Regions from separate parts of the Flocculibacter collagenilyticus genome, predicted to be linked through region 2. Evidence: predicted binding sites of a transcription regulator. Region 2 holds the regulator's gene; each other region holds the start of a gene.
The links. The regulator FliA, encoded in region 2, starts transcription of late flagellar genes. The targets are predictions, from matches to a motif close to CTAAAGNTNNNNNNNNNNNNGCCGATA.
Positions count from the first base shown of each region.

Region 1: the regulator FliA is predicted to act here: its motif matches at 1,840-1,866, upstream of HUU81_RS05945 (VC2046/SO_2500 family protein).
Region 3: the regulator FliA is predicted to act here: its motif matches at 4,803-4,829, upstream of HUU81_RS17570 (flagellin N-terminal helical domain-containing protein).

Region 1 is NZ_CP059888.1:1,360,348-1,367,268, forward strand. Features, by position in the region: gene HUU81_RS05940 (FimV/HubP family polar landmark protein) at 1-1,228, shown strand, start outside; gene HUU81_RS05945 (VC2046/SO_2500 family protein) at 1,296-1,805, opposite strand; tRNA gene HUU81_RS05950 (tRNA-Tyr) at 1,919-2,003, shown strand; gene HUU81_RS05955 (response regulator) at 2,150-3,823, shown strand; gene HUU81_RS05960 (hypothetical protein) at 3,825-4,256, opposite strand; gene HUU81_RS05965 (ATP-binding protein) at 4,316-5,728, opposite strand; gene HUU81_RS05970 (response regulator transcription factor) at 5,765-6,439, opposite strand; gene HUU81_RS05975 (hypothetical protein) at 6,456-6,701, opposite strand; gene HUU81_RS05980 (glycine zipper 2TM domain-containing protein) at 6,767-6,921, opposite strand, start outside.
Region 2 is NZ_CP059888.1:1,219,868-1,226,788, reverse strand. Features, by position in the region: gene HUU81_RS05390 (protein-glutamate methylesterase/protein-glutamine glutaminase) at 1-653, opposite strand, end outside; gene HUU81_RS05385 (chemotaxis protein CheA) at 682-2,907, opposite strand; gene HUU81_RS05380 (protein phosphatase CheZ) at 2,923-3,684, opposite strand; gene cheY (chemotaxis response regulator CheY) at 3,705-4,088, opposite strand; gene HUU81_RS05370 (RNA polymerase sigma factor FliA) at 4,136-4,858, opposite strand; gene HUU81_RS05365 (MinD/ParA family ATP-binding protein) at 4,855-5,733, opposite strand; gene flhF (flagellar biosynthesis protein FlhF) at 5,726-6,921, opposite strand, start outside.
Region 3 is NZ_CP059888.1:2,460,970-2,467,890, forward strand. Features, by position in the region: gene HUU81_RS10920 (motility associated factor glycosyltransferase family protein) at 1-426, opposite strand, end outside; gene fliD (flagellar filament capping protein FliD) at 718-2,439, opposite strand; gene HUU81_RS10930 (flagellar protein FlaG) at 2,455-2,871, opposite strand; gene HUU81_RS17570 (flagellin N-terminal helical domain-containing protein) at 2,951-4,747, opposite strand; gene HUU81_RS17575 (flagellin) at 5,227-6,921, opposite strand, start outside.

The DNA of each region.
Region 1 (6,921 bases), 140 kb from region 2:
TGCTGATGATGAAATGCTTGGCGAACTTCCTGTTGAAGAATTTCCGGAAGAGCCTACAGAAGAGTTAACAGAGCTTTTAGATGAGGCCACAGAAAGTGATGCGGAGCCTGAAGAAGCTGAATCACAAGACTTAACGTTAGAGGACGATGAGCTTCCTGAACTTGAATTGGATGAACCTGAACAAGAAGTAGATTTATTAGGGGCAGAAACGTTAGACACGACAGATACGCCTGAGGAAGATGCCTTTACGGATTCAGCGGTATCGCTTGATTCGCCTGATGAAGACATTGAAGTTTCAGAAGCGGATATTAGAGTAGAGCACCCGAGTGCAGAGCTAGATGAATATCCAGAGCTCACTATTGATGAAAATGAAGTGCTTGAAGATGAACCTCATGAGCAACAAGCTGAACTTAATACAGAAGATCCTATATTAGAAACAGATGATGCCGATGAAGATGAGCTCGACTTAGCGTCTCTGTTGAATGAAGATGATTATCAAGAGTTTGAAATAACAGAAGACATTGATGCAGAGCTGGATGCTGATTTAAACGAAGAGCTAAATACTGAGCCTGAGCAAGCTACAGAAGATGAGAGTGTTGCAGGGATAAGTGATGTTGAAAGCGATGACGAGTTACCAGTAGATTTAAACGCACTGCTAGATGAGACAGTTTCTGATGAAGATGTTTTAACAGATTTACCTGAAAGTGACGAAGCCCAAGAGTTAGACGAGCTTGAACATGTAGATTTTGATGCTCTTTTATCTGAAATTGATTCTGATAGTCAGGATGCCAATGAGCCTGCCATAGATCCAGATATTGAATTAGACGTTAATATTGCAGATGAGAACATTGAAGATATTGAGCCTTTAGTTGATGAATTTGAATTACAGGAAGAGCAAAACTCTAGCTCGGTAGAAGAGCCTTATGTGGATATTGCATCGTTATTGGATGAGTCTGATGAAGCTGAAGAAGAGCTTGAACCCTACGATAGTGTGGAGATTGAAGTCGGATTAGATGAGTTTGACGACTTAATTTCTAAAGAAGAGCCGCTGGATGTAGATACGGTTGATGGCGGTGCAGGGGCAAAACTAGATTTAGCACGCGCTTATATTGAAATTGGCGACTATGAAAATGCTGAAAGCATGTTGAATGATTTAGCTGAAGAGGACTTATCAGATGCTATGCAGTCTGAAGTTCAGGATTTATTATCTACCACTAAACAAAGCTAATAAAGCTAATCAGAATGGCTGTTTAGCTCAAAGCTAACATTATTTATAACAACTTTAATTACAGGGGCTAGGCTGTCATTGAAAGCGCAGCCTGTGCTTTTGGAATAATTTCGTAGAGCCCCGTTTCATCAAGAATGGCAGTTTCTTGCAGACTTGACAACCCAGAGACAAGTTTTTTACGCACACTAAGCTCACAGTTATTAATTACGTCACTATCGATTTTGTTTGGGTTATCTTTTAAAGCAAGTGGAAGAGGGTGAACTGCCATAAACAGTTTCGCTGAGGATAAACCATCCTTTAAAAAGCTATTAGATACTTCATTGAATAGCGCAATATCAGACTCTGCTGTAGAGAAATCTCTTGCGGGCGCTACACCAAACTGCTTCCGCAGCTTATCTTCTGTTAACGTGTTATCTTCAATGTCGTCATGTGGCAAAGAGAAAACAGCTTGATCTAATACATCTTGAGAAAGCATTGATAGCAATAATCCAAAATCTTCTCTTCGCGCTTCATTGATTGAGCGATTGAGTTTATTTCCTAATTGCTTTTCATTGACTAATATTTCAGCTAACTGCACAAATAGCGACCTCTTTGCGTGTGGTAAGTCTATTTATCGGCAAAATAATTAAAATAGTTAGTATTTTCTCTTTACTCGACGAAACTTTTTGGTATTATGCCTCCCGTCGCTTTGGAGGGGTTCCCGAGTGGCCAAAGGGATCAGACTGTAAATCTGACGGCTCCGCCTTCGCAGGTTCGAATCCTGCCCCCTCCACCATTCTTTCGACGTTCTCTGTTTTATTCGTTGTTTAAATTCATATTTTACTTTAATTCACTATCGCTTATTTATTTACCATACAAACACTTTAATGTTACGTTATATTAAATAAGTCCATTGGCGTTACTGAATAAAGGCGAGCGTTTTTGCTAATTAAAGGTTCAACAAACTTTGTTGATTATAAAGATAAAGAAATATTAATCGTTGATGATCAGCGCCCATTTCAATTTATGCTAAAAGGTATTTTGCATAATTTAGGTGCTAAATCGTCAGAGTTCGCTACTACCGGTGAAGCTGCACTATTGAAGTGTAGAAAAACACAGTACGATATTTTATTTGTTGATTATAATCTAGGTACTGGAAAAAGTGGTCGTCAGTTACTTGAAGATCTTAAGCAGCAAAAACTACTAAAAGCCGACAGTGTGTTTATTATTGTTTCTGGAGAAAGTTCTCGTCCTATGGTGATGGGGGCAGTTGAACGACAGCCAGACGATTATTTGATTAAGCCCTTCTCACAAAACGTTTTAAAATCCCGCGTTGAAAAAGTTTATAAGAAAAAGCAATCTCTTAAGCCTATCTACCAAGCATTAATGGATGAAGATTATGAGGTAGTTATTGAGGAGTGCAAAAAGGCAATTGTTGACTTTCCTCGATACCGACAGTTTTGTAGCAAGCTGCTTGCTGAGGTTTATTGCAAAGTGGGCCGATACGATGAAGTAGAGTCTTTGTTAAACGATGAGCTTGTATTTAAACGGGTTACTTGGGCTTTAATTGGACTAGCAGAAGCTTACTTATTACAGCATAAATACAAAGACGCTGTTGAACTTGCTGAAGAAGCGCTTAGCCAAAATAGCTTTTTGGTTGAAGCTTACGACATACAAGCAAAAGCTTATTTAGCAATAAACTTACCTGCCAAAGCCCTAAAAGCCATTAAGCATGCAATTGAGCTTTCTCCTTATTCGACAGAGCGACAATCATCGCTTTATGAAATCGCAAAAGACAATGAAGATTATGCTTTGGCGATGTCTGCTTGTGGCAGTATTTTTGAAATGGCAAAGCGGTCAGTTAATTATGGCTCTAATGACTTAATGAGCTATGTAAGAAAAATTATTAATGCTTCTGAACACAGTGAATCTCAAAAAGAGCAATTACAATATCAAAAAGAGGCGATTCATACGTTACAGCGCAATAAACGTGATGAGTTTTTGTTTAAGAACTTTGACTACGGAATGTTTGAGTCCATGTGTATGGCGAGAATAGATGGGATTAGCGGCAAGCACTTTATGGCAAAGAAAAAATATTCAACAGCTGTAGAAGAGTATAAAGAAAAGCATGAAGAAGAGCCTATTGATACTATTCCAGATGCTATTTTATTAATGATGGACATAGGCGAATACGAGCAAGCTAATTTGTTATTACAGGAGCTACAAGAGCAGCACAGCGAAGTTTCTGACGAATTAACTAACCTTATTGAAGAAGCGCAGCAAAAGTCTGCTTTAAACTTTGAGCAATTTACAGCAGAAAATAAAGCGGGAATAGAGCAATATAAGAACAAAGAGTATAAAACCGCGATTGAACATTTTGAAAACGCTTTAAAATTTGCTCCAATGAATACTGGTAGTGCGCTTAACTTAATTCAAGCCTGTTTACAGCTTTTGAATGATGAGAAAGAGATTAATCAGGCGCTTATCGACAAAGCAAAGCAAACATTTAAAGTGGTTGATGGTATGAACCTCCCTAAAGCACATAGTGCTCGCCATAAAGCACTACGGGAGGAATTTGATAGTATTTTGAATAATGAAGAGGCACGAAAAAAATAAGCTACTTCAGTAAGTTTGAAAAATATTTTAAATTATCAATTCGTTGCTCAATCATTTTAATTTCGCACTTTTTATAAAATAGCGCCCCTACTTGGGTGTTTGGCAATTGCAACAAGTACTGCCACCCGCAACTTTCTTTTACCATTTTGTCGTAAAATATTTTTTCCTTCTTCGCTTTTGCTAAAGCGTCTTTTCGTCCTTTGTTGCGTGCAATTTCTTCTAATCCCACAGTCAGGCTGTTTTCCCAAGACTCTTGAATGCGCTGTAAGGATGCAATATGTTGATCCAAACATTGGAGCTGTGAGGTAATGGGATCTTTTTTCAAACATGCATCTACTTTGTTTTGTGCTGCCGTTACAGTGCTAGATAAAAACACGTACAACAACATAAATGAGAAAACAGTAGGCTTTACAGCGTTGAAAGATATAGACATTATTTTCCTATTAAACTAGTGGTTAAATTATTTATAATTAATTTAAATAAATATACAGGCTAACTTGCAATTACTTTCTGCGTAGGGAGCACAATTGAAAATTTAGCACCGCCTAGGTGACTTTGATTAACATCAATAGTGCCGTGATAGTCGTATACTAAATCGCTAACTATTGCTAAGCCTACACCATGTCCTTGACTGTAATTATCTAAGCGGGTACCACGCTCAAATAATTGTGATAGATCACTTTGTTTTAAGCCACAACCATCATCTTCTATAGTTAATAATAGATAGTCAGGTTGGTTCTGTGCAGTGATCACAATATTTTTCTTTGCGGCTTTGCAGGCATTATCTAGTAAATTTCCCATTATCTCCATAAAGTCAGTGTCATCTCCAGCAAAGCTGGTTTGCTGTTCAGATTTAACTTCAATACGTAATTGCTTGTCACGATAAATCTTATTCATTGCATTGGTTAACTGCGCTAGCAGAGGGGCGATACTGATGTGCTTTTTCCAAATGGTACTTGAGCCTGTACTCACTCGCTTTAATTGATGCTCAATGGTGTTATTGATACGGTCTAATTGTTCTTTCAATTCATGTTGCTGTGCTAAGGGAGATGTATTAAGTATCGCTAAGGGCGTTTTGAGTGCGTGGGTTAAATCGCTCAGCGCTTTGCTATAGCGTTGCTTTTGTTTATCTTGGTTGTTAAGTAGCAAATTAAGATCGGTAACTAGGCTAGTTAACTCTTTAGGAAAATTGTCATCAATTTGTGTTTTATTCCCTTTTTCAATTTCTTTAATTGCGGCATCTAAGCGTTGAACTGGGCGTAAAAACCACCAAAAACCTAATGAAAGTGAAATAATGATGATAAATGTGGCGGTGAACAATCCCATGAAGAGGGTGGTGCGGTAGCTTTTATGCTGCTCGTCGATTAGCGCATTATCGTGCAAAATATACACATTGATAGGAATGGCTTTATTATTCGATTCAAATTTAAGTGGCATGATGGCCGTTAAATAATTATCTTTCTTGTGTGAACTCGTTGCCCAATTGATTTTTCCATAATCTGCGGTAACAGCATTATGTTCTATTCCCTGCTGCTTGCCTTTAAACTCGCTGCGTTGCGAATTTGAAAATAGCAGCGTACTAATGGTACTTTTTGAGAAGTGAATTGCGGACAGTGATTGCCACAGCATCCTTTTATCACTCGTCACTACTGCTAAAATACCAGACTTTTCTTGTTCGAAAACAGGAGGCAATAAGCCGTCTTGAACAAATGCGTCACCGTTGCTTACCTCAATTTCAGCGATAATGTTATATAAGAATGCTTCTATTTTTTGTTGGGTGGTTGTCTGTAAAGAACGGTAATGTGCTTGATCAAGCACCAGCGCAATTAAAGGAATAATAATCAAAGCGATTGCGATGGCTAGGGTAATAAACCGAGTTCTTAGTGCTAGCGCAGTAATTTGCATTTTATTCTTTAATGTCTAGTAATTAATTGTAGTGGCTTAAGCGTGTTCACTAAACTGATAGCCGCGTCCGCGCCTTGTTTTGATAGGGTTGTAACCGTCCCCTAGATTTAGCTTCTTTCTTAATCGCATAATGAAGACTTCAATGACATTACTATCGAGATCAAAATCCTGATCATAAATATGCTCGGTTAATTCCGTTTTTGTAATGACTTTATCGTCATTCAGAATTAAATACTCTAGAACTTTATATTCATGGCCCGTTAAGTCAATTTCTTGGCTGTTAATCATAATTGTTTGGCTGCGTGTATTGATGGTCAGTGGGCCTTTTTCAATTTCTGGAGATGAATCACCAGATGCTCTACGAATTAACGCATTACACCTTGCAAGAAGTTCTTCAGAATGAAAGGGTTTGGTTAAGTAGTCATCTGCGCCTGCGTCTAATCCCGCAACTTTTTCTTGCCACTTATCTCGGGCGGTAAGGATAATAATTGGCGTAGTAATATTATTTTTACGAGCTTTTTTAATAAGTTCGATGCCGTCAATTTTTGGTAAGCCTAAATCGACAATAGCTAAGTCGTACGGGTATTCAACAATTTGAAATAATCCTGCATCACCGTCTGCTGCATCATCAACACTATAACCTTCTTGTTGTAGAGTGTTTTTTAATGGCTCACGTATCTGATCTTCATCTTCTACAATTAATATACGCATACTGTTTCTCAACCTACTACTGTTTTTTTACTCGGCCGTTGGGCGTAACAACTAAAGTAGTGACAACCCCTTTTTTGGTAAGCATTCGTACTTTAAAGTTTTGATTTACTTTTTCTACTTTCAACACTTTACCTTGTACTTGCTTTTTAACCACCCGCACAGCGTCTTGCTTGCTTTTAACCACATTACTATTGTTAGCGAAGGTGTTATGCGGGATTAGAAGAACAATACTTATGATTAATGCTACAAGTAATAAACGCATCGACTATTCCTAATAAACAGATGTATTCGCTAGTGTAATTCGTAATGCTGATAATTAAAACTCGATTATTCGGCCACCGAAATATTTAATGCTATTTTTAGCTTTTTTCCGGGGTGTGAATCTGTATAAGTCTGTAGTGTTTGTCCTTTGTATCGGTAGGTAACATGATAACCCTTAAGTTTACGCTCAACGTGGTTTGTTACTTCGGTTATTTCGCAGT
Region 2 (6,921 bases):
GCCAATAATTTATAGTCACCATTACTGCCTCCTTTTCTTGTTACTAAAGGAGGTGGTGCGGTAGCTGCTTTACTTTCAGGTTCTGTCCGTTTCAACGCACTCGAAGAAGTTGAACCAACACTTGAACTTCGTAAGCTGCTCAGTGAGCTTGCACTAGAAGAGGAGCTTGATAATGAGGAGGGGCGACTTCTACTTAACGGCTTAGGAGAACTAGTGCTAGGCGCTGGTGTTCCGCTAAATGGGCTAGCGCGGCCGGGCCTTTTAGCAATTGCTTTAACCCTTGTTTGTAACATTACAATCGCATCTTTTTTATCACGCGCAATGTCTTCAAACTTTTTAGGTAAAAAATCAACCGCTCCTGCATCTAACGCATCTAGCGTTGATTGCGCGCCTTCATGAGTTAAAGACGAGAACATCAGAATCGGCGTTGGCTGAACTTTCATGATCCCTTTTACAGATGTAATACCGTCCATTACTGGCATTTCAACATCCATGGTGATCACATCAGGCTTTAATAGCTTAGCTTTTTCAATAGCATCCTTGCCATTTACCGCTGTATCTATAACTTCTAAATCACTATCTTGATTGAGTATATCGCTAACTCTTCTTCGAAAAAAACTAGAGTCATCTACCACTAACACTTTGATCGACATTGGACATCCTTAGCTTGGCTCAATAAAGCTATCTCATTGAACGTTTAGCATAATGTTTAAGCAAGCTAGGCACATCAATAATTAATGCGATCCCCCCGTCTGATGTAATTGTCGCACCAGCCATTCCAGGTGTTCCTTGCAGTAAATCATCTAATGGCTTAATGACTACTTCTTCCTGGCCGATTAACGAATCTACAACAAATCCCATTTGCTGAGTTCCAATTTGAACTATTACAACATGCCCTGCATTCTTCTCATCCTTGTCATATTTGGTTGTAGCTAACCACTTTTCCAAATAAAACAATGGGACTGCTTTTTCTCTAACAATAATCGTTAGCTGGCCATCAACAATGTTAGTTTTGGTTAAATCTAGATGGAAAATTTCATTAACCGTTGCTAAAGGCAAGGCAAAAGTTTGAACACCTACAACCACCATTAGGGTAGGCAAAATAGCAAGTGTTAACGGTACTTTAATTTCTAGCGTGGTGCCCGTTCCACGCTCAGAATCGATATGTAATGACCCATTTAATTGGGTAATTTTAGTTTTAACAACGTCCATTCCCACACCACGGCCTGAAATATCAGAGATTTCAGTCTTGGTCGAAAAGCCCGGTGCAAAAATTAAGTTATATGCTTCATTGTCAGACATGCGTGCAGCAGCATCGGTGTCTAAAATCCCTTTACTAATAGCAATATCTTTTAGCTTTTCAGGGTCCATCCCCGCACCATCATCAACAATGGTCAGTAAGATATGATCGCCTTCTTGTGATGCTGACAAACGTACAACCCCCGTACGAGGCTTACCCGCAGCTTCGCGAACATCTGGCATCTCAATACCGTGGTCAACCGAGTTACGCACCAAGTGGACGAGTGGATCGGCAAGTGCTTCAACAAGGTTTTTATCTAAATCGGTTTCTTCACCTTCCAGCTCTAATACAATATCTTTTTTCAAGCTTCTGGCTAAATCACGAACAACCCGAGGAAAACGACCAAATACTTTCTTAATTGGCTGCATTCGAGTCTTCATTACTGCACCTTGCAAGTCAGCAGTAACCACGTCGAGGTTAGAAATAGCCTTAGACATGTTTTCGCTTTCTACTGAGCTGCCTAAGCTGACCAAGCGATTGCGTACCAATACCAACTCACCAACCATATTCATTATTTGATCTAGACGTTTAGTATCAACACGAACGGTCGTTTCAGCTTGTGGCGGAGGAGATGCCGCCTTTTTAGGTTCAGTTGCAGGCTTACCTGCAGGTGCCGCTTTTTTAGCGGGTTCTTTTGCCGGCTCTTTTGCTGGTTCTTTTTTGGGAGCAGGAGGCGGTGTAGCTTTAGGGGTACTTTGGTTTGCTGCTTGCCCTGCACTTTGACTAGGCGCAGCTGGTGTAGACTTAACTTCACCCGGCCCTTTACCTTGCCCATGAATATTATCTAGTAACGACTCAAATTCATCATCACTAATTTCATCATCTGATGAATCACTAGCTGGGGCTTGAGGTGCAGCTGGGCTGGCGGGTTTACTTTCGTCTGCTGAGTCAGCTTTAAATGAGCCTTTACCATGTAGTTCGTCGAGTAACGACTCAAACTCATCATCTGAAATCTCATCACCTGAATCAGACGACTCCGATGCGGCAGGCGCAGATTCTGCTGCAGGCTTCCCAGATGGCGCTCCACCACCGTGTAGCTCATCTAGTAGTGCCTCAAATTCGTCTTCACTAATATCATCGATATTCTCACCATCGCCTTGGGCGGCTGGCGTGCTTACTTCATCGAATAACTCTGGTTCTCCAGCCGCGGGCGCTGATGCAGGAGCTTCGGCTGCTGGCTCTTCGGCTGGCGCTTGCTCTACCGCTTCATCTTCACTTTCAGGCTTACTTAATCTATGTAGCTCTTCAATAAGTTCAGGATCAGCAGGATCAGGCTCTTCTCTATTTTGAACAGCTGCAAACATTATGTTGATGGTGTCTAGCGCCTGTAAAATAACATCCATTAATTCTGGGGTTACTTTACGTTGCCCTTGCCGCAATACGTCAAACACATTTTCAGCACCGTGACAGGCATCAACTAGCGTTGTTAAAGAAAGAAATCCTGCGCCGCCTTTCACTGTATGGAAGCCGCGGAAGATTGCATTTAATAAATCAGCATCTTCAGGATTATTTTCGAGTTCAACAAGCTGCTCGGATAATAACTCTAGGATTTCTCCAGCCTCAACCAGAAAATCCTGTAATATGTCTTCATCCAAATCAAAGCTCATGCAGCTGCTCCCCTTTTAAAAGCCTAAACTTGACAATAAGTCGTCTACTTCATCTTGATCCGTAACTACATCTTCACGCACTTCTGCATTCATGATCGGACCTTCCGCTTTTTCTTTATCGGACTGACTTAATTTATCTTTAGATTTATCATCAGCTTGCGCAAGCGCAGCATCCTCACCAGCAAATACCTTAAGAAGATAAATTAAGCTATCTTCCACTTCGCGCACCAATTCAATAATGCGTCGAATTACTTGTCCGGTTAAATCTTGGAAATCCTGAGCCATCAATACTTCTGTTAACAGCACGTGTAGCTGAGCGGCATCTGTTTCAGCTTGTTTGATAAAGTTGTCTAAATTGCGGCACAGCGCCTTAAATTCGCCCACTTTCAAGTCACGACTCATTAGCTTATTCCAGTGTGGTTTTAGCTGTGCGATGTCATTATTGATTTTGTCAGCGATTGGTAAACTTGACTCCACTGCATCCATCGTTCTATTGGCTGCTTGCTCAGTTAAGTTCATTACGTAATTAAGTCGCTCTTTAGCATCTGGTAAGTCATCATTTGCTAAATTTGAGATGCGCGCATCAAGTTGGAAGTTACGAAGTGAGTCGTGTAGCACACGAGTAAGTTTGCCTACTTCCGCAAACAATTCGGAGGACTCTGGAGAGCTGGTATCATGAATGATTTGATTCGCTTTATCGACTTCACCATCTTCCAATAACTGAACCAACTCTTTTGCCTGCTCAAGACTAATTAATGAAGCATTTGATGCTGACATTTTACTCTCCTTGAACAGGATTAACCTAGACGCTCAAATATTTTATCTAATTTTGCTTTAAGCGTGCCCGCTGTAAATGGCTTAACAATATAACCATTAACTCCCGCCTGAGCAGCAGCAATAATTTGCTCCTTTTTCGCCTCGGCAGTTACCATCATTACAGGTATATGTTTTAATTTATCGTCGGCTCGAATGTTACGTAACAAGTCAATACCTTGCATGCCCGGCATGTTCCAGTCAGTTACTACAAAGTCGAAATCGCCATTTTGTAACATAGGAAGTGCCGTACTGCCATCATCTGCTTCTTGTACGTTTGTGAAGCCAAGATCTCTTAACAAGTTTTTAATGATACGTCTCATTGTAGAAAAGTCATCAACAACAAGAATCTTCATATTCTTATCCAAAACACCCTCCATTGAGGCAATTTAACTTTTATTAATTATTATTTCTATTATAGCCAAGTTCGCATTTTTGCTTTCAATTTATGCATTGCCTGACTATGAATTTGGCTTACTCTTGATTCACTTACATCAAGAACTTCACCAATCTCGCGTAAATTTAGTTCATCATCATAGTAAAGTGAAAGCACCAACGCTTCCCTTTCTGGTAATGTTTTAATCGACTTCACTAATGATTGCTTAAAAGCTTGGTTTGCAATTCCTTCAAAAGGCTCATTCACAGATTTATCATCATTGTTTCCCGACAATACATCTTCCGTTACGCCTAAGTCTTCTATACCAATTATTTTGCCAACATTCGCTTCGTTAAGCATATGATGGTATTCATTTAGTGGAATATCAAGTTTTTCAGCAACTTCTGTGTCAGAAACATCTCTTCCCAGTTCTGACTCTAATTCAGCAATCGCTTCGGCAATCATTCTGCTATTTTTATGAACTGAGCGAGGCGTCCAATCACCACGTCTAATTTCATCTAGCATTGAGCCTCGGATACGAATGCCTGCATACGTTTCAAAGCTTGCGCCTTTGCTACCATCAAACTTTTTTGCTGCTTCAATCAAACCAATCATGCCAGATTGAATTAAATCATCTACTTGAACGCTTGCAGGTAGCCGCATCATTAAGTGATGCGCAATACGCTTTACAAGCCCTGCATGGGCTTCAACAAGCTGGGATAGCGTATCTTTTTTTTCATAAGTGGCAATTTTCTTACTCAAATTTCGTCTCTTGACTCAGTATGATTTCTGACTAACTGCTCTATAAAAAACTCTACGTGCCCTGTCGGTTGCACTGGAACAGGCCACTTAATCGCCTTAGCGGCTAAATTTTTAATCGCAATTGACGCTGGAGATTTAGGAAACGCGTCAACTATAGCCTTTTGTTTTCTAACCGACTTTCTTATATTTTCGTCAAACGGAATGGTCGCGACCATTTCTAGTGAAACATCTAAAAAACGATCCGCTACTTTGGACAGTTTAGCAAATAATTCTTGTCCTTCACGTAAACTACGCACCATATTCGCTACAATTTTAAATTTGTATACGCCGTGCTCTCTGCTAAGTACTTTCATTAACGCATAAGCATCGGTAATCGATGTAGGTTCATCACAAACAACCACAACTACGTCTTGTGCGGCACGTGAAAAACTCAGTACCATTTCGGAAATACCTGCTGCGGTATCTACAAGCAATACATCAAAAGAAGACTTTATTTCACTGAAAGCACGAATTAACCCAGCATGCTCAGCCGCTGATAGCTCAACCATTGAACGAGTGCCGGATGTTGCAGGCACAATCTTAATGCCGTGAGGCCCTTCCACTAAAATTTCTTCTAGCGAACATTCACCAGAAAGAACATGGGAAATATTTTTTTCAACGCGTAATCCAAGCATCACATCACAATTTGCTAACCCGAGATCCGCATCTAATACGAGTACTTTTTTTCCTAACTGCCCCATTGCGATAGCAGTATTAAGAGATACGTTTGTTTTTCCTACCCCTCCTTTTCCGCCTGTTATTGATATCACCTTAATGGGTTTACTTTGATTCATATTCCTCAGGCCACTAGCTTGGTCGAAAAGATTTTTATTCATACATTCCTACTGCTTGAGGCTCTGTTTGGGTGTACCAAACATGTTCCGAGCCACTTTGAGAGTCGAGCAAATCTGCCGCATTTTCTACGAGTTTCTTTGCAGACGCTACTTTAATATCTTCAGGTACTCTTTGTCCATCAGTAAGATAGCCAATTGGTAATGCATTTTGGATCGCGACGCTAATTATTTCTCCTAAGCTCAAACTTTCATCAAGCTTGGTGAAAATACAACCAGAAAGTGCAATGCGCTTAAAGTGCTCAATGCTTTCTTCTAGTACTCTTCTTTGTGCATTTGCTGATAATACTAAGTAGGTCTTGATGTTAATATTAGTGCTTGTAATCAATGTATCAAGTTGTTGTGTTAATCTTAAATCGCGTTGGCTTAGTCCTGCAGTATCAATAAGTACTAATTTCTTGCTTCTCATTGATTTTAATAACGCTTCAAGTTCCGTCGCATCTTTTGCAATTTTTACTGGGCACCCCATGATTTTACCATAAGTAGCAAGCTGCTCGTGCGCACCTATTCTGTATGTGTCGGTAGTAATTAAACCAATATGTTCTGCCCCATGCATTTTTGCATATTGAGCGGCAAGTTTAGCAATGGTCGTGGTTTTACCTACACCAGTAGGCCCAACAAAAGCGTACACTCCACCTTTATGGATCACATCGTTACGAGTTGTACTTAACTGGCCTTCAAGTAATTCGAGTACACTAGGCCATGCTTCATGGTCTGCAAGATCTTCAGGAATAAAACACGCCATTTGATCCGCTACTTCATCACAAATACCTAGTGCTTTTAATTTTTTAATTAGCATTGCGCGTAGCGGCTCTTTTCTTTCCAGTTCCTGCCATAATAAGCCAGATACTTGATGCTCTAATAACTTTCTTAAAGATGCAATTTCACCTTTCATGCTTTGCATGTCGGCTTGATGCTGTACAGAAGCTGTTTCTGATGTCGCAGTTTGATGATGGCTTGCCGTTTGATTATAAGCGGCCTTCGGAGCATGTGTTTTTTCTGTTTTATCTAACGTATCGAAACCGCGAGCTAAATTCGCAGGCTTACTATTTAAATGATTATTTCTATTTGGCCGTGCAGGTTGCGCTTGCTTAGCAGTTGGTGTTGATTGAGAATGAGTAGCTCCCGCTTTATGTGCCTTAATTGCATGCTGACGCGACAGTAACGCCTCTA
Region 3 (6,921 bases), 1.2 Mb from region 2:
AAGAGACATAAAAGGATAACGTCCTACATGCTCAAACTCACCGTCTGAAGATGTAATCATATGAGCTCGGCCTAATACTGCAACCTCACGCAAATAGTTCATATGAATAAAACCTAAAGGGTTCTGCTCATCAACTTGTTCGGTGGTCAAAGCAGGCAAACGATAAAGGCTGCGTACGGGCTGCTCTAAAAAATCTTTTGCTTGTTGTAAACTCACCTCTTTGGGGTCTTCGCTATACACCCAGCCAGTGGGTCCACCAATATTCAAGGCTCCGCTTTCATCTAGCTCTAACCCAAATTTTTCAGGTCGATAATCTTTAAATTTTTCATAAAAATGAGGAAACTGATCTTTAAAGAAAATAAGGTTTTTCTGAAAGGTAATAGTGAGAATATTCCTTAGAATATTCTTATTTACTTCGTTACTCATTTAAGCTCCCACATTGTTTAAATCAACAATGGTTATAATTATTTTAAATATAGATCAATTTGTTACACAACCAATACTTTCATGCAAGTCTTCCACCTAAAATATAGGGCAAAAAAGTGACATACGGAAATGTTGAGTAAAATTCTTGCAAAATTACGCTTCATATTGGCAGTAATCACTAATTATTTTAAAAGCAAAAATCACGCCAGAAATAACTCTAGTTTTGGTAACAAAGAGAGAATTGACGAGTATAGCTTACTCGTCAAATATTATAGAAAAGAGGTTATTGATTTATTTTTTAGAGCTAACACCTGCAAGCGCATCTAACTGGGCCTTTAGATAGTCACCCGTTGAATTAAGTTGAGCGACGAGTAAGTCCATTGAGCTAAATTGCTGTAATAAGCGCTGCTCATACTTAATCATTTTTTGGTCAAAAGATGTTTTTTCTTCATCTAAACGCTTAATTGAATTGTTTATCGAGTCGGTTTTAGTATCTAAGATACCTTCCGTGGTTTCATAATCATTAACGATACTGTGTAAACTCTTACCTAGGCCATTTTCTCCAGCAAACAACTCACCAAATTTGTCAAAATTTGCCGATATTTGATTATCTAACTTTTCTTGATCAAGCTTTAATGAACCGTCTTTTTGCGTTTCAATACCGAGCATTGAAAGTGAGAGAAATTGCTGAGGAGCGACTTCTACAGATTCACTTAGCCGATTTCTAAAATGACTCATCATAGTTCGAAGGGTGCTATCACCTACAAGTGGGCCTGCACTGTCAACCTGACCAGTTGAAACCGTCAACTCATTGACAACATCCACCACCCCGTTAAATTTTTCAACAAACTCGACCAGCTTTTCTTTTATTGTTTCTTCGTCTAGCTCTACTTTTATTGCATCAGATTCACCCGCATCGTGAACCTTAGTTGCAACAATTTCGACACCTTTTATCGCGTCAGCAAAAACATTTGATGAGCTTGTCACCGCAATACCACCGTTAATGGTGATTTGTGCATTTGATGCAGCTTGGTTCTCAGAATAATTAGTTGGAGAATAATCATGCGCTAAACGTGACAAACCATTACCGTCAGTAATATCACCGTCGTCATCCGTATCAATCGTCATTGAGATTTGGTGATCACCATAGGCTTTGCCAGTGTCCAATACCAATTTAAAACCACCAACCCCATCATCTTCTAAACTAGCCGTTACATCTAAGCCAGATGCATTAATCTTGTCACGCATATCTTCAATGGTATCAGTGGCTGTCACGGCAATCGCAGCACTATCACTACCCACGTTCAACGTAATTTGACCGTTAGAGTTCATCGTTTCGCCAGCTGTAAAGCCTGTTTGCACCGTTGTTTGAGTAGATGAGAAGCCTAAACGCGATAAGCCTGCACCATCATGATTAAGTCCATCATCATCAGCAATGACTATTTGCATTACACTATCATCGCCAAATTTTTCAGAATTAAATACTAAATGAGTACCATTGTCACCAGTAACCATTGTAGCGGTAATGCCCAACTTAGCAGTTTCTGATGCCTCATTAATTTTCGACTGAATCTCGGCTAAGGTGTCAGTATCAGATATTGAAAGGGTGACATTATCACCGTTCGCATAACCAATCGTAATATCGCCTTTTCCAAAAGCGACTGATGGGTCGAATGCTTGGGTAGTAATTTTTTGTGACTTTGCAATTCTATCCACTCTTACATCATAATCTGCTGGCAGGGCCGCAGAACCTGCTGTAGCAGTAAAATTTGTAGAATCTGAAGTTACTTTACGCTTGCTAAAAGTCGTCGACAATTTTAAATCAAACAGATTCGCTTCTAAGTCCGAAGTTGCGCTCTTAAGCTTGCCAATGCCAGAAATTTGCTCGGTGAATTTGACTTGGCTAGCTTCATAACGATCGTCAAACCCTTTACGCTCAGCCTCAACCAGCTGCGTAACAGTTCCACTTACGTCGAACCCAGTGCCAACACCGGGAGAAGATAAAGAAGCCATAGTTCACCTCGCTTGTTAAATACTCGTATCTAAAAACTTACCTGTAGCATTAGATAAGTTATTAACTACGCGTAATACTTCTTCAGATGGTATCTGGCGAATTAGTTCACCTGAATTTTTATCAACAACCTTAATAATGTCTCTGCCAGATTCTTCATCAACAACAAAATTAAGAGATTTATTTAAACTACCCACAAACTCCTGCAATTGTTGAGCCACAACTTCTAACTTTTCAGGTTCAATCAATGATTTATCAGTAGATTGACTCTGGCTAACGTCTTGTTGTTTCGCTGACTTAATATCACTTACCTTATTAGCTTTATCAGCTTCTTGAGCACTGACCGAAGTCTTAGCTTGTGAAGCATCCTTTGAGCTATTAAGGTCTGTTGATAACTCCCTATTTTCATTAAATTTTAAAGTGTCTATGTTCATAACGCCTCCGACAATTTAAACGGCAAAAGGGACCTACAAAGAGTCCCTTTAATTGCCAATTGTTTTTTCGCTTTCCTTGTTAACCAAGCAAACTTAATGCTGCTTGTGGTAACTGGTTGGCCTGTGCCAAGATTGACGTACTTGCCTGAGTAAGAATCTGCGACTTAGTAAGTTTAGCAGTTTCCGCAGCAAAGTCAGTGTCACGAATTCGGCCACGTGATGCTGTTGCGTTCTCAACTACGTTCTCTAAGTTAGAGATTGTAGATGATAAACGGTTCTGTACCGCACCTAGACCAGCACGTTGACTGTCAATGTACTTCAATGCGCCATCGATAACATCGATTGCTTTTTGTGCACCTTGAGCTGTACCGATATCAATTTCATCTAGACCATCTTTGTTAGAAATTGAAGATAGCGCTTCATGTGTACCTTGCATAATACCCGCACAATCGAACGCTGATTGCAATGTAACTTTAAATGCTTCGTTCGCTTTCATGTTTACAGAGCCACCAAACTCGGCATATATAGCTGCCGTGTCAGACATTGCAGATTCAACTTTACCTGTAAGTAAGAAGCCATCTGAAACTACGTTATCACGCTTAGTTACATCACCTTCGTAGTTATACGTGTTAGCACGGATAACTGCTTGCGATGTATTTTGACCTGATACCTGTAGGTTTTCGATACGGATGTTATCACCGTTTTCATTAACCATTACAAGTCGGCCGTCACCTGTTACAGATGCTGCAATACCAGTTTCACTCGCCACTTGGTTAATCGCGTTAACCGCTGCACTTAACTCTTCTGTGTTCGTTAATGTAAATGATACTTTCGATGCCGGAATATCACTTTGTGCGTCATTTTGACCACGTAATTCAAACGAGAACGTTAATTCTGTTACTGGTGAAGTTGTCGAGTTAGAATCTATGAATACACCCACATCATTGGTAATTTCATCAGTACCACCTTTATAGAAGTCTAATGAAATTGTTGTACGCGCATCTGCTCTGACACCAGTTTGCGAAGCAACATTATTAATTGAGTCTGCAACACTTGCTGCGCTACCATCTCGGTTTTCCAGCGTAGTAATTGATTTACCTAACTCACCTTCAACTTCAATATTCAGCGTATTATCGCTATTAGCCCCTAGTGCCATACCTAATGCACCAATATGCACATCAGTAATTTCAGAGTCAGACATCGCACTCACGATTGACATACCACCAAGACCAATAGCAGCACCTATACCAAACTCCGACGCACTTTCAGCACCAAATGAAATATCTAAGCTTGTGTCGTTAAAGTTAACTTGTCTTGAGCTCACATCAAAGCTAGAGTCAAGCTGAACAAGCTCGTACGAGTTTGATCCCATATCAGTTGTTTTAAATGAGCCAACACTCACATTAATTGTTTCATAGGCATTCGCGCCCACTTGGAAACTTTCCGTACCAAATGAACCATCTAATAGCTTTCTATCACCAAAAGTTGTTGCATTAGCAATACGGTCAAGCTCATTTTTAAGTTGCACAACTTCTTCTTGTAGTGCTTCACGGTCACTGTTTGAGTATGTACCGTTGGCAGCCTGTACCGAAAGGTCACGCATACGTTGTAAGATATTTGTACTTTCTTGTAGTGCACCCTCAGCGGTTTGTGCCATTGAAATACCATCATTTGCATTTCGTGCAGCTACATTTAAGCCGTTAATTTGTGATGTTAATCGGCTTGAAATTTGAAGACCCGCAGCATCATCTTTCGCACTATTGATACGTAAGCCAGATGACAAACGTTCCATCGATGTTGTTTGCGAGTTATGCGCTTTACTCAAGTTACGTTGAGCGTTTAGCGATGTAGGATTCGATTTTACTGTAATAGCCATAATGACTCACCTCTCGTAGAAATAATTTTCTTACACTAATTCGTTAATGATTATTTAACGGCAGTTTTTTAACCAACTTTAGAAAAAATTTTAAGAATTTACTTTTTTCTAAAGTTTATGCGGTTAAAAAACAACTTAACCTTCAACTAAAACAAGCCACTATGGCTTTACACGACAAATTAAAAAATGATGCATTTTTCAGTTCTAATCCAACATTTAATTTTATTTGCTACAAGAGTTATAACGGCGCTTAATCGATAAACTTGAATAAAAAATTCAAAAAAGAGAAAAGGAAATAGAAAGGGAGTCAAAAACAAATTTGCAGATGGTATTCAATACGAGGTAAGCAAAAATGTGGAGTGTTAATTAATGTAAGAGCTATATTCTTCTAGTGCTCGTAACGCGTACCCTTTATAAAGCGGTACCCCCATAAATGAAATGAGGGTGCCAAAGGAGATAAAATAAACGAAAGCGACGTTTTAGCCACCAAGAAGCGAAAGTGCTGCTTGTGGTAATTGGTTAGCTTGCGCCAATACTGACGTACCCGCTTGTTGTAAAATTTGATTTTTAGTTAAACGTGCTGTTTCTAACGCAAAGTCTGTATCACGAATACGACTTCTTGACGCTGACGCATTCTCAACGACATTTTCTAAGTTAGAAATTGTTGATGATAGACGGTTTTGCACTGCACCTAAGCCTGCTCGTTGGCTATCAATATAGTCTATCGCGCCATCAATGACGTCAATTGCTTTTTGAGCACCTAGTGCAGTACCAATATCGATTTCATCAATCGTGTTTTGTCTTGATAACTGACTTAGATTTTCATGAGTACCTTGCAGTAACCCTGCCGAATCATAAGCAGACTGCAAAGCAACTTTAAAGCCGTCCGTTGACTTCATATTTACTGTGCCTACGAATTCAGCATAAATACCCGCAGTATCAGACATCGCCGATGCCACTTTACCAGACAACAAGAAACCATCTGAAATTACACTACCACGGTCTGTTACATCACCATCATAATCGTAAGTATTCGCACGTATGACTGCTTGTGAAGTATTTCGGCCTGATACTTGCAAGTTTTCAATACGTATATTGTCGCCCTGCTCACTGATCATCACAACACGACCATCGCCTGTCATTGTTGCTGATATACCAGTTTCACTTGCTACTTGGTTTATCGCATTTACCGCAGCACTTAATTCTTCAGTATTTGTAAGGGTAAATGATACTTTTGATGCAGGTACACCACCTTGTGCGTCATTATTTCCACGTAACTCAAATGAGAATGTTAATTCTGTCACAGGTGACGTTGTCGAATCTGAATCGATAAATACACCTACATCATTTAGTGCTTCAGACGTACCACCTTTATAAAAATCTAAAGAAATAACGTTTCTCGCATCAGCTTTAACACCCGTTTGAGAGGTTGTCGCGTTAATTGTTTCTTCAACCTTAAAGGCACTACCATCCCTATTTTCTAGTGTGGTAATCGACTTACCTAGTTCGCCTTCAATTTCAATATTTAAAGTAGCATCACTATTTGCTGCTAATGGAATACCCAACGCACCAACGTGAATCTCTGAAATTGCGGTATCTGACAAAGCGCTTGTAATCGCCATACGCCCAAGCCCAATTGCAACACTGGAGTCAAATTCGCTATGCGACTGAGTACCAACAGATATATTTAAACTAGTGTCATTGTAATCAACTTGGCGAGAAGAAAGGTTAAAGTTTGAGTCTAAGTCCATTAACTCATAACTTTCATTACCTATCGCATCTGTCTGGAATGAACCCACACTCACATTAATCGTCTCAAACGCATTCGCACCGACTTGGAAAGATTCGGTGCCGAATGTACCGTCCAACAATTTACGATCACCAAACGTCGTGGTCGTTGCAATTCGGTCTAGTTCATTTTGAAGTTGAACGATTTCTTCTTGAAGTGCATTACGGTCAGCGTCTGAATATGTACCATTCGCCGCTTGTACCGCAAGGTCACGCATACGTTGCAAAATATTGGTACTTTCTTGAAGTGCACCTTCTGCCGTTTGTGCCATCGATATACCGTCGTTTGCATTTCTAACCGCTACGTTCAAACCGTTGATTTGTGACGTTAGCTTATTAGATATTTGCATACCCGCAGCATCATCTTTTGCGCTGTTAATGCGTAA